DNA from 4 places in the Desulfitobacterium dehalogenans ATCC 51507 genome. Region 1 is predicted to be linked to each of the others. Evidence: riboswitches for the same ligand, from Rfam matches in the RefSeq annotation. Region 1 holds a riboswitch; each other region holds the start of a gene.
The links. A riboswitch is a leader RNA that binds a small molecule or an ion and turns the genes downstream of it on or off. The one in region 1 is predicted to bind cobalamin.

Region 1 (3,189 bases):
ATAGTTGTAAATTCCTAATACAGCTAAGGTAAAACATAAACCGAAAAGAACAATTGCGGACAAAATATACGTGTTATATCTTGCTCCACTAGAGATGGGGAGGTTAAAAAATTTGCGAACAAAAGGAAGGAGGAGCACTGCATCGCAAAAGCCTAATAAAATGGATTCGACAATGATTCCCTTGATTACGAATAAAAGAATAATCCCCATATCTATTTCCGTATAGGCTTGAGGATTCCAAAACGGTGTAATCACTTCATTGAATCGAATAAGTATCGGGAATAGAGTGATATAAACCACAAATCGGATAAGCACATATATCAACTGTAGAAAGTAGAGATTATAGACTCTCTTCTTTGATTTCTGGCGTTTTTCACTCCCATATCCGTGAATAAGAACCCAAAGCAAAAGAGATAGGGAAGGAATCAGCGATGCCCAACCGTTATAACTCCCTAGAATAAACGGATAAAAAATAATAGGGCTGGCTACAACACTAATAACACCATACTTAGTCCCCCAGGCTAATGCCACCAACAAGGGAAGCATCAAACTCCATGTAATGTTAATGGAAAACCCATTAAAATCAAATCGACTTGCAAAGAAAACCCCGACAAAACTAATCAATCCAAACAAAATCGATATGAAGGTCCTGTAACGTTGGCTCATCTTTATCTCCTTAAGTAAACTCTCTAACTATCTTCTTAGTTATACCTCTATTTTTATCGATTTATCATCGGATGACAAGTCTTTTACTTTTTGCTTCGGTACATCTGTGATTTAGATCGTTGACACTCTCCTTGGTTTTAGGATATGATTTCATTAAACCTTGGCTCTGATTTTGGTTATAGACCCACTATATATAGTGTCTCTTCACTAATTTTTATCTATATATGGTGTTCGATAGGATTTTGATGTATAATAAAACTGATCCATTGATCAAGGAATCTCATAGGTGACTGTGTGACCACAGGTGAAAAGGGAAGCCGGTTAGAATCCGGCACGGTCCCGCCGCTGTAAGGGAGATATGCTTCTTGGCATGACCACTGAAAAGGTTTTCGGGAAGGTAAGAAGTATAGATGATCCTAAGTCAGAAGACCTGCCTATGGGTATACCACCAACTCTACGGAGTATAGAGTATGTTGGACTGCTAATGGCATGTTGTTTTTAGCTTCTCGACATCTCTGTCGGGAAGTTTTTGTTTCTTTATCAGATGTCAGGAGATTAGATTGAGAAAAGAGGTAGATTTTATTTGATTACTAAGATTCGCAAGCGAGACGGACGAGAAGTTCCCTTTAACATTGAGAAAATAGCCAGCGCCATCTTTAAGGCGGCCAGCGCCACAGGAGGCAAGGACTATCAATCCTCCCTCCTTCTTGCTGAGGAAGTGGTCAACTACCTCGAGATCAACCTACATAAAAGAGTTCCTTCCGTGGAGGAAATTCAGGACGCTGTAGAAAAGATTCTTATCGAAAAAGGCCACGCCCGCACAGCCAAAGAGTTCATTCTCTATCGGGCAGAACGGACCCGGGTCCGGGAAATGGATACCCGGCTTATGAAAGTCTATGAGGATCTCACCTTTAAAGAAGCCAAAGACAACGATATGAAGCGGGAAAACGCCAATATTGACGGGGATACCGCCATGGGCACCATGCTGCGCTACGGCTCCGAAGGGGCTAAACAATTCAATGAGATGTTTGTCTTAAAGCCAGAACACTCTAAAGCCCACAAAGAGGGAGATATTCACATCCATGATATGGATTTTCTCACCCTCACCACCACCTGCTGCCAGATCGACATTATAAAACTCTTCAAAGAGGGCTTTGGGACCGGCCACGGCTTCTTAAGAGAACCCAACGATATCCAAAGCTACAGCGCTTTGGCTTGCATCGCCATTCAATCCAACCAGAACGACCAGCACGGCGGCCAAAGCATCCCTAATTTTGATTATGGCATGGCACCCGGTGTGGCCAAAAGCTATATTAAACTTTACAGACAAAACTTGCTCAAAGCCTGCGAGCTTTTATTCCCTCAGGAGATGGATTCGGAAGAGCTGGAAGCCCATCTTAAGGATGTGTTCTCCACTCTGGAAAACCAAGGGGGATATACGCCCACCCTTTCCCCTGATCCGGGCTATTTTGAGCAGGAATTAGCTCTGCTCCAAAACCTTCCTAACCTTAAACTGGACAAGCCTACCCTTCGGAAGGCCCAGGACTTTGCCGCTAAAAAGGCTCTCGCCGAGACGGATAAAAAAACCTATCAAGCTATGGAAGCCCTGGTCCATAATCTCAACACCATGCACAGCCGTGCCGGAGCCCAGATTCCCTTCAGCTCCCTCAATTACGGCATGGACACCACCCCGGAAGGCCGTATGGTGGTCAAAAATCTTCTCCTGGCTACAGAAGCAGGTCTGGGCAACGGGGAGACCCCCATTTTCCCTATCCATATCTTCAAAGTGAAGGAAGGGATCAATTATAATCCCGGGGAGCCCAACTACGATTTATTCCAGCTGGCCTGCCGGGTGAGTGCCAAAAGACTCTTCCCTAACTTCTCCTTCCTCGATGCTCCCTTTAACCTGCAATACTATGTCCCCGGCAGACCTGAGACGGAAATTGCCTACATGGGCTGCCGCACCCGGGTCATCGGCAATAGTTACGATCCTTCCCGGGAAACCATCTTTGGCCGGGGGAATCTTAGCTTTACCACCATCAACCTCCCCCGTCTCGCCTTAAAAAGCAACAAAAACCGCACTGAATTCTTTACCATGCTGGATGAGAAAGTTGACCTCGTCATCAACCAGCTCTTGGAACGCTTTGAGATTCAAGCCCGCAAAAAAGTCAAGAACTTCCCCTTCCTCATGGGGCAGGGGATCTGGCTGGACTCTGACCAATTGGGCTGGGATGATGAGATCCGCGAAGTGCTGAAGCACGGAACCCTTTCCATGGGCTTTATCGGACTGGCCGAGTGCCTTATAGCCTTAACCGGACGGCATCACGGGGAATCGGAAGAAGCCCGCCAATTGGGACTGGAGATTGTCCAGCATCTGCGCCGACGCATGGATGAAGCCGGGCAGGAATACGGGCTGAACTTCTCTCTCTTAGCCACTCCTGCCGAAGGCCTCTCCGGCCGCTTCATTAAGATGGATCAGGAGCTTTTCGGCAGCATCCCCGGTATCACGGATAAAGAATACTA
Region 2 (3,189 bases), 1.9 Mb from region 1:
ATCCATAATTTGCGCATGCTAGGAATCCTCGCGCCGCAAGGAATCCAATAAAGCCTGGCCGGTGGCTTTGATCTCCGTCGGATAACCGGCAACGACCGAATAGACCTGTTGGGCACCTTGACCGAGGATCTGGTTGGCCCTGCCGGCCAGATCCCGATACACTCTGGAAAGAGGATTATCGGGAACGATACCGTCTCCCACCTCATTGGTGACCATAATCACCTGAGGGGTAATATCCTGGGCTATATGAGCGATGGTGCGGACCTGTTCCAGAATCTCCTGCTCTATCCTATGGAGGGCTCGGGTATACTCCTGCTCAGGCAAATCATCCTCTGCCGGATAGTTGGCAAGAAGAAGATTGGTCAGCCACAGGGTCACACAGTCCACCAAGAGTACCGCCTTGTCCTGGGCATGTCGTTCCAACACCGATGAGAGGGCAAGGGGCTCTTCCACTAAGTCCCAATGGGAAGGACGCTGGTCTTGATGTTTTTTGACACGCAAAGCCATTTCCTCATCGTAGACTTGTGCTGTGGCAATGTAGATTACGGGCAGACCGGGATGGGCTGCCAGGAGCTCGGCAAAGCGGCTTTTACCGCTGCGGGCCCCGCCGGTTATGAGAACAAAATCCGACATAGTTACCTCCAATGATGCTTAGTTTTTACTGCTGACCCCTGCGGATTCAAAAGTAGCCATCTCATTGAGAATGCGGATGGAGGCATCCAGGAGATGGAAGCCGATAGCGGCCCCTGTTCCTTCTCCCAGTCTGAAATCCAGGTGCATGATGGGTTTCAGATCCAGTTCTTTCAAGGCGGTAATATGGCCAATTTCCACGGAAGAATGAGAAGGAATCAGGAAGAAGCGGGCCGTGGGGCAGAGACGTGTAGCAATGAGTGCGGCTGCCGTGGAGATTACTCCATCTAAAAGGATGGGGACACGGGAAAAGGCTGCTTGAAGAATTGCTCCAGCTAGGGCACCGATCTCTAAACCGCCTATTTTGCTGAGAACATCCATCCCATCCTGGGGATCCGGCTGATTGATTTCGATAGAACGGGCGATAACCTCTTGTTTGCGGATGAGTCCCGCATCATCCAGACCTGTTCCCCGTCCGGTAACCTCTTGGGGGGGCAAGCCCGTAATGAGAGAAATAATGGCTGCACTGGGAGTCGTATTGCCAATCCCTACTTCCCCAGTAGCCAGGACATTTACTCCGGAATCAATAGCCTGGCGGGCGATTTTAGCTCCGGTCAGCAGGGAGAGGAGAGCTTCTTTGCGGCTCATGGCGGGTCCCAGAGCCATGTTATGAGTTCCGTTCATGATGCGGTGAACCATGAGCTCAGGCGGGTCCAGAGGAAAAGCCATTCCCACATCGGTGCAGATCACATCAGCGTTGGCATGGCGAGCCAGGACATTGATCCCTGCACCGCCACTTAAAAAGTTATAGAACATCTGCGGGGTTACTTCTTGAGGGAAGGCACTGACACCTTCGGCCACCACACCATGATCTCCGGCCATGACGAGGATGGCCTTTTTTTCTACTTCCGGCCAAGGTTGCCCTTGAATCCCCCCCAATTGCTTGGCAATTGTCTCCAGGACCCCTAAACTGCCCTGAGGTTTGGTCAGGGAATCCAAGCGTGCTTGTACCGCTTCCATAGCCTGTTCGTCAAGACCGCGTATTCCCTGGATAAGATGGTTCAATGCGGCTTCACATTCCTCAAGGGAAGCAGCACCCAGGTTCTCCTGTTTAAAGAAATCATCCCATAGCTTGTCCTGTTCTAATTCGGTTTTACTCATCTTTATTCCTCTCCTTTGTAAAAAAAATAAAGTCCCGCCACTTAATAAGTGGTCGGGACTTTGCCTTCATCGCCGCTGCTTTCCAAATTCACCCATGGAAAGGCTTTATACATTCCTGGCAGGTCTCCTGGCTTGGATTCAAACGCTTTTTACCCCTTCCCGGCGTTGCCGGTGGTTATGGTTTAAGCTCATCCTACACAGTGGTGGGTCCGCACCGGAATCACACCGGTTTCCCTATTCTCCCCCCCGTGGGGGCACCAAAGAATGGTTTAATTTTTAATTAATTATAGAATACCAAAGAAGGAGAGTTTGTCAAGTAGTTGGCTTGTATTAAAAGAGAGATTCCGGTAAGATCAACCCTTTACTTAAGGAATTGAAGGATTTATGATAGTGTCTAGGAGTTGTACTAGAACACATAAGGATGTGCATTGCGTGAATAGGACAAAAATAACTCGATTATCCCTTCTTTTTGATGGAATGGTTGTGTTCCGTGGCTTAATAGGAGACCCAGTGGCGGCTTCTTGCCAGAGTCTGCTTCAGAAAATTGGGAGCAAAGAATTTGATCTTATGGAAATCTATAAAGACTACCATCATTTCTGCTCCTTAGCTACCCAGGTTCATTGGCCGGATTATCTTTGGGAACGTATTCTCCAGGATGACAATGAGCTCACCAGGCAAGCAGCCCAGGGGGGGAAGAATAGGGTATCGACCGGGCTTCGCCAACTGGCAGGGCGGGAGCTGCTGTATTTACGAGAGATCGCTGAACTGACGGCTGAAGAGATCAAGGATGCGGTTAATGCGCGGTGCGAAGAGCAGGAGATGGAAAACCTGGCTCTCTGGCAAGAAGCTCCTTTGCACCCTAAAACCTGGCCCATATGGATAAGTCTTCAGGAGATGAAGATGGGGGATGCTTATCCTACGGAAACCTATGGGCAAGAAGAAAGTTATGCTGAGGGTTATCTCTGGTCTTGGCAAAGAAGGCTGAAGCAAAGTCTGCTTCAAGGGACGGCAGAAGAAATGGTGGAGGCTCTCCTTTCTTATTATCAAACTATGGGTACAGGATTGTTTGGTCAGTGTATAGCTCTCAAATGGAGGGGCGAGACAGAAAGGCTTGAAGGGGTACGCCCCGATCCCATGCGCATAAACAAATTGATTAATCAAGAACGGGAGCAGGGAATCATCCTTCAAAACACTGAATTTTTCCTGAAAGATCTTCCGGCCAATAATGTGATTCTTTACGGCAACCGTGGGACGGGTAAATCTTCCTTGGTTAAGGCTCTATTGCAGGAATATTGTGATCAAGGACTACGTCTCGTTGAATTATCGAAAACAGATCTACAGGACTACCCTAAGATTATTCGGCTCCTGGCTAAGCAGCCTCTAAAGTTCATCTTGTTT
Region 3 (3,189 bases), 1.9 Mb from region 1:
TCCAGCTGCTCCACGATGCCTTCCAGGCTTAGAAGGGATTTGCCCAGCAGTACCAGATCGGCGGGAATAATAATCCGGTGTTTATAGGTCACCTTAAACAGATCGTTGACGGCATTGCCCAGATCAACTTCACTCATAGGAACATCCAAGTACTTCTCTCTTAATAAATCCACATCCCGATACAATGCCTTGGGGTCCATATCCTCTGGAACGATCCCCATAGCAAACACGGCCTCCACCATGTCCTCCGTCTTCCGCCGCATCATCCCAATGACCAGGGAAGCGAAATGATCCTTCATATCCGGGGAAAGTCTGCCGATCATGCCGAAATCGATCAAGGAAATAACCTGCTGGGGCAAAACGAAAATATTTCCCGGATGAGGGTCCCCATGAAAAAAACCCTCGATTAAGATTTGTTTAAACATAGCTTTGATCAGGTTTTCCGCTAGTACCTTACGATCATAACCCAGCGCTTCAAGAGTCTCGAATTGGCTGAGTTTTACCCCTTGAATATATTCCAGAGTCAAGACCTTTTTATTAGAGTACTCTTTATAGACTTTAGGAATGCGAATCGTGGGATCTCCTTGAAATTGCTTCCCCATCCGTTCGGCATTGCTTCCTTCAATCTCATAGTCCAATTCATTGCGCAAGGAATTAGCGAATTCCTCCACCATATCCTTTACATGATACAGAGCTGCCCAATCCACGCGCTTTTCCGCCAAAGCAGCCAAGTCCAGAAGTATTTCCAGATCCGTCTCAATGGTCCGGGCAATATGAGGGCGCTGGATTTTCACCGCTACATTCTCCCCTGTTTTGAGAACAGCATAGTGGACTTGCCCGATAGAGGCAGCCGCCACCGGTTTTTCCTCAAAATGCTGAAAAATATCTTCCGGCAGGGCTCCCAGTTCCGTTTCAATAATTTGGCGAACGTCGGCAAAGGAAAAGGGGGGAACCTGATCCTGCAGTTTTTCCAGTTCAGTGATCAGGTAATCCGGAATAATATCCGGCCGAGTGCTGGCAATCTGCCCAATCTTAACATAAGTAGGCCCTAATTCCTCCAGGGCCTTACGCAAACGCTGACCGAGAGTTTGGGAGTCCGCCTCTTCTTCTCTCCTCAACATCCGCCTGGAATAAGAGATAAAATTAATAAGCCCCATCTCTTCCAGGATGAGGCTGAATCCATTACGGGCCAATACCGTGGCAACTTCCTTATACCGATGAACATGACGAATTTTTCTTCCAATCATGCTAATACCCCTAATCTATCCCCAAGTTCATTCCCCAGGCTTCTGGTTTTCCAATTGAGCGATTCGATTCTCCAGCCTTTCCATGTCCGCTTTACTGGGAAGATTAAGTTCTGCCAGGATTTTTTGCACTTGTTCCTTAATCTTGGTATAGATTTCATCCTGCTGATCCTCTCCCTTTTGGATCAGCTCATTCATCCATTCCTTGGATTCGCCGGCAGACAGCTCCCCCTTCTTTACCAATTCGTCCACGACCTTCTCGATTTGCTCTTTGCTCACGACCGCCAAGCCTAATCCCAAGGATAAACCTTTCTTTACTATATCTTGCATAATATACATCCCCCTGTCATGATTTCTATGCGAGTCCTTGCATTAGTATTCACGGGATTTCTGAAAACGATTCTTTATTTGCCATGAAGGCATACTCTAAGTGCATCTTGGCATTGTCAGGTGAATGCCTTATAATGATCTTAATTCAATACTGTACGATTAGGTTCTCAATCCATTTTTGGATAGAGTTAAAAGGGAAGCCGGTTCAATTCCGGCACGGTCCCGCCACTGTGAAACGAGTGAGTCATCACTCCCAAGTCAGGAACCTGCCTAATCATCAGCGACCCTCCTCGAGGACAGGAAATAGGCGCTGCAAGAGTCCACATAGTGCAGCAAAAACCTTTTATCCTGGCGGTAAAAGGTTTTTATTTTGTCTTGCCACCCTAACATGAAAGGAGAACCCAAATGAATAGAAAAAAACGGACACTGCTCACCCTGCTCATAACCCTAGGGGTGACCTTATTTTTGATCAGCGGCTGCAATCCAACCTCACAGCAAGGTGCGGCTTCTCCCGAAACACCGGCTGGACAAGATACCAACCAGTCCACAAGTTACCCTTTAACTTACACAGACGATACAGGAGTGGCAACCACCCTGGAAAAGGAACCCCTGCGCATTATTTGCCTGGCCCCGCCCTCCACGGAGATCTTAAGTGCTCTGGGCCTGGATGACAGGCTTATCAGCTTAACCGTCTATGATAATTACCCGGTGGGTATCCAGGAGAAAGCGGAATACGTCTTTGCAGATAGTTTAAACCCTAATATGGAACAGCTCATCCAGCTCAAACCGGATTTGGTTGTTACAGGGATGCATAACCAAGACTTTATCAACTCCCTGCGCAATTTAGGTATCCCTGTGGTTCATTTAAACCCGCAAAGTCTGGAAAGCACTTATCAAGCCATCGAGAAACTGGGATACATCACCAATACCCAGAAACAGGCACAGACAGTGGTCCAAGGAATGAACGAAAAGGAACAGGCCATTGCGGATAAAGTGGGGACTATCAAGGAATCCGACCGGGTCAAGGTATGGATTGAAGTGGATCCGGGCCTTTTTACCGCCGGTGAAGGAACTTTTCTTAATGAGCTCATCACCAAAGCGGGGGGAATCAATATCGCCAGTGATGTCCAAAACTGGGCACAATACAGCGAGGAGCAGGTGATTGATAAGAACCCTCAGGTTATCCTGAGCACCTACTCTTACTATATGGATAATGTAAAGGCCACTATCTTAGCCCGTCCAGCTTGGCAAGGCATTGATGCTATTGCCCATGACCGTATTTACGATCTGGACAGTGATATGGTTACCCGCTCCGGTCCCCGGATCATTGACGGCCTGGAGACGATCGCCAAAGCCCTTTATCCGGATCTTTTCTAACCCGCAGCCTTTTGTATTTTTGATACGGCATATAGTATTCAGTATGGGGAGAGACTTATTGACTTGAATTTAAGGAGGACAACATGAGATGAATTCCAGAACTTTCCCCAAAGGCATCACATGGATTTTGGCCCTGTCCTTTCTCCTGCTTCTTTCCGTTGTGATCTGTGTAATGACCGGCTCTGTCTCCCTGCCCTTTCATCTTACCTGGAAGATTATTTTAAGCCATCTGCCTTTT
Region 4 (3,189 bases), 880 kb from region 1:
AACCACATCAACATCCTCATATTGCAAGCTTTTTAAGGCTTCCATACCATGAGCTAATGTCTCTAAAGTTACGGCAGTCAATACAACCCTTCCCCCAGGCGCCAAGGGAGCTTGAAGTAAAATCTCCCGAATCTGCCCATGACTACCGCCAATAATACAGACATCCATAGGGGGGATTTCCTGTAACGCTTGAGGCGCAGATCCACGAACCAGTCGCAAATTTCTTACCCGAAACTTCTCTTGATTCTTCAGAATAAGCTCCTGTGCCTCCGGATTTTCTTCTATGGCATAAACGCAGCCACGATGAGCTAAAAGCGCCGCTTCAATGCTTATGCTACCCGTCCCTGCTCCCACATCCAAGACCCGGGTCGAAGGGGTAATCTCTGCCTTAGCCAGAACTTGAATCCGAATCTCATTCTTAGTCATGGGAACATTGCCACGAACAAACTCCTCATCCTTGATACCAAAGCTCTTAGGCAATGAAAGCAAGGATTGAGCCGACTTATCCTCTGGATTTTCAGGGTAGAGGATCATCACCGCATTAGAGAAATCTTCTTCCAAATCCATGAGCTGATGAGCATCTGTATTTAACCAACGCTCTTCCGGATAAGTCAAGGCATTGCCAAGAGAGATCTGCGGATTGAAGTCATAGGTATGATAATACTCAGCAATCTTCTGAGGTGAGTTTTCACCCCCAGTGAGAACTCCCAAGGGGCGGCTGAGATGTAAAGGTAAGCAATTCAGCGGACGGCCGTGGACACTGAGCAACTCTGCATCCTGCCAGGGGATCCCTGCTCGTGCAAAAGCAAGCTGAATGGAGCTAAGGCCAGGCAACACCTGGATTTCTTCTTGCGGGAACTCCCTTTTCAACCAAGGAAGCAGACTATAAAAACCTGGATCGCCAGAAACCAGGACACTTGCCTTTTTTCCCTGCTGTAATACTCTCTGCAAGGTTTCCAAGGTTTCAGCTAAATTTCCACTGACCCGGTATGACTCTCCCTTGAAATCCGGAAAGAGCTTTAAGGCTCGTTGCCCTCCTACCAAAACATCGCTCTGATGGACCATTTCTTCAACAGCCTGGGAAACCCATGCTCTTGTACCAGGGCCTATCCCCAATATTTGGATCATCCCATCACCTTCCCCTTTGTTTAACCACTATTTCGTTAATTAACCAAGCCTTCGGCTTTGCCCAATTCTGCCGCGATTTATAGTGAAATAAAAAAGAGCCCTGAGCGGCTCTTTGGTTTTTCCCTTCGGTTATTCCGAAATAATCACCACACCCATCGCTCGTGGGCGTAATGCAATGTTCAAGGCAGGTCTCCTGACTTCCAGTCTTCATGCCTCCCCCCTTCCCAGGATTATCCCAGTGGGCTATAAGGAGGCACTCGTGGTTCACAGTGGCGGGACCGCGCCGGATTTTCACCGACTTCCCTTTTCATCCTCAAAAGAGGAACCTTGAGTATTATCCGATTGTTGTGACAATTTAATTCGAATTACTAAGTTATTCTCTACTTTTACCTAAATTCCTTCTCTATCTGCGGCCAATGCCAAAATTCTTTGCAGATCTCTTTGGCCTGATCATCCCAGGCAATGATCTCACCGTTAAGCAAAGTAAAGGCGGTTCCCACCTGCACTTCCCCATGCACATGCTCTTGAGCCCGACAACTCGCCCTTTCTGCTAATTTAAACAGAAGATTTCCCCAACCCTTGGTACGAATTTCTTCAGCAGCACCTTCAACCGTTGGATACTCCGCTATGGTCTGCAAAAAGTTCCGGTCAATACCATTCAGTGCGGCATGAGCCACTAAAATTTCCATCCGGGCATCGGCAACATGGGTATGGGTATGGAAAATCCCCCCGGCTACTTTAATCAATTTACCAATATGACCAAAGAGAAGCACTTTCTCGATCTTGCGATAGGCAGCCTCCTCCAGCAGAAAGCCCACAAAATTGGCCATCTGAATAATGGCTTCCTCAGGAACTTTCAGTTCCGCCGTAGCTGCTCTGAAACCATAATTGCCAGGAGTTAGAACAATGGCTTTATGTCCATAAGCAACGGCTTGATCCAGCTCAGGCAGAATAGAATTCTTGAACGCTTCCTCTGACATAGGCCGAACTATACCTGTTGTGCCTAAAATCGATAGCCCTCCCCTAATTCCCAAACGAGGATTCAGGGTCTTCGAAGCAAGCTCTTCTCCATCAGGCACCTCAATCACCACCAGGACTTCTTCCTGGGGAAATACTTCTCGTACCGCTGCCTGAATCATTGACCGGGGAACAGGGTTAATAGCGCTTTCCCCTGGAGGAATCTGAAGTCCTTTTTTGGTAACGACGCCAATACCTTGACCCCCGCGAATGAGGATTTCTCCTTTTTCAGAAAGAACCCGCACTTGAGCTACCACTTCCAAACCATGGGTGACATCAGGATCATCCCCTGCATCTTTGATAATACCTACACGAGCTATATCCTTTTCCATTTCCCATCGATGTATGGATAATTGAAGCCGTTCCCCTTGGGGCAGTGGGATATCTACTTGTGTTCCTTGATTTAATCCTTTCAGTAAGAAGCATGCGGCTTTTGCCGCCCCGGCTGCACAGCTGCCCGTAGTAAAGCCCATTTTCCATGAATGCCTGTCCTTCATCTCTTTCCTCATATCAGCCGCCCCATCTATTATCGTATTCAACTATAATGCTATCATTTCACCTCGTCGTCTCAAAATCCTTCATTTTGTCATGAACCTTTTGTGCATAGTCTTTATAGAAAACATCCAATTCCCCCATATAATTTTCCTTCCAGGGTTTGTTGCGGCCACAATAATGGATAATCACGGTATTATTGCGGACCCAATCCAGGTCAATCTTCGCATCCCAATACTTGGGATTCAGGTTATAGAGAACATAATACCGTTCACTAAGATTATAGATTTTCGCATCCACAGTCAGCGTTCTATCACTATAAACTCCATTAAGGACATCTTGGTCAGGTAGAAATAAGCGATGCTTATATCCCTCAATATATTCATAGACTTCATGAATATCCTGTTCCTGGCGCAGCAGAGACAAGTTCATCATCATAACCCCCGAATTGACATAGGTGCTGTCTTCAGCCATATTAAGCCTGACATGATTAATCCTTTTCAATATTTCCTTGACATGGGAGGCCGCCGCGAAGAAATTCCCTTGGAAATC

Region 2: it holds a riboswitch for cobalamin, as region 1 does, so the genes downstream of both, cobT (nicotinate-nucleotide--dimethylbenzimidazole phosphoribosyltransferase) here and DESDE_RS01680 (anaerobic ribonucleoside triphosphate reductase) in region 1, are expected to answer to the same signal.
Region 3: it holds a riboswitch for cobalamin, as region 1 does, so the genes downstream of both, DESDE_RS13185 (ABC transporter substrate-binding protein) here and DESDE_RS01680 (anaerobic ribonucleoside triphosphate reductase) in region 1, are expected to answer to the same signal.
Region 4: it holds a riboswitch for cobalamin, as region 1 does, so the genes downstream of both, DESDE_RS05985 (bifunctional cobalt-precorrin-7 (C(5))-methyltransferase/cobalt-precorrin-6B (C(15))-methyltransferase) here and DESDE_RS01680 (anaerobic ribonucleoside triphosphate reductase) in region 1, are expected to answer to the same signal.

What each region holds. Positions count from the first base shown of each region.
Region 1 is NC_018017.1:354,648-357,836, reverse strand. Features, by position in the region: gene DESDE_RS01685 (sensor histidine kinase) at 1-666, opposite strand, end outside; cobalamin riboswitch at 934-1,118, shown strand; gene DESDE_RS01680 (anaerobic ribonucleoside triphosphate reductase) at 1,250-3,189, shown strand, end outside.
Region 2 is NC_018017.1:2,767,819-2,771,007, reverse strand. Features, by position in the region: gene cobS (adenosylcobinamide-GDP ribazoletransferase) at 1-17, opposite strand, end outside; gene cobU (bifunctional adenosylcobinamide kinase/adenosylcobinamide-phosphate guanylyltransferase) at 19-633, opposite strand; gene cobT (nicotinate-nucleotide--dimethylbenzimidazole phosphoribosyltransferase) at 652-1,791, opposite strand; cobalamin riboswitch at 1,892-2,069, opposite strand; gene DESDE_RS13345 (ATP-binding protein) at 2,224-3,189, shown strand, end outside.
Region 3 is NC_018017.1:2,735,809-2,738,997, forward strand. Features, by position in the region: gene DESDE_RS13175 (ABC1 kinase family protein) at 1-1,247, opposite strand, end outside; gene DESDE_RS13180 (phasin family protein) at 1,275-1,574, opposite strand; cobalamin riboswitch at 1,719-1,862, shown strand; gene DESDE_RS13185 (ABC transporter substrate-binding protein) at 1,980-2,951, shown strand; gene DESDE_RS13190 (FecCD family ABC transporter permease) at 3,040-3,189, shown strand, end outside.
Region 4 is NC_018017.1:1,231,766-1,234,954, reverse strand. Features, by position in the region: gene DESDE_RS05985 (bifunctional cobalt-precorrin-7 (C(5))-methyltransferase/cobalt-precorrin-6B (C(15))-methyltransferase) at 1-1,128, opposite strand, end outside; gene DESDE_RS22970 (hypothetical protein) at 1,133-1,339, opposite strand; cobalamin riboswitch at 1,295-1,473, opposite strand; gene cbiD (cobalt-precorrin-5B (C(1))-methyltransferase CbiD) at 1,515-2,654, opposite strand; gene DESDE_RS05970 (glycosyltransferase family 8 protein) at 2,701-3,189, opposite strand, start outside.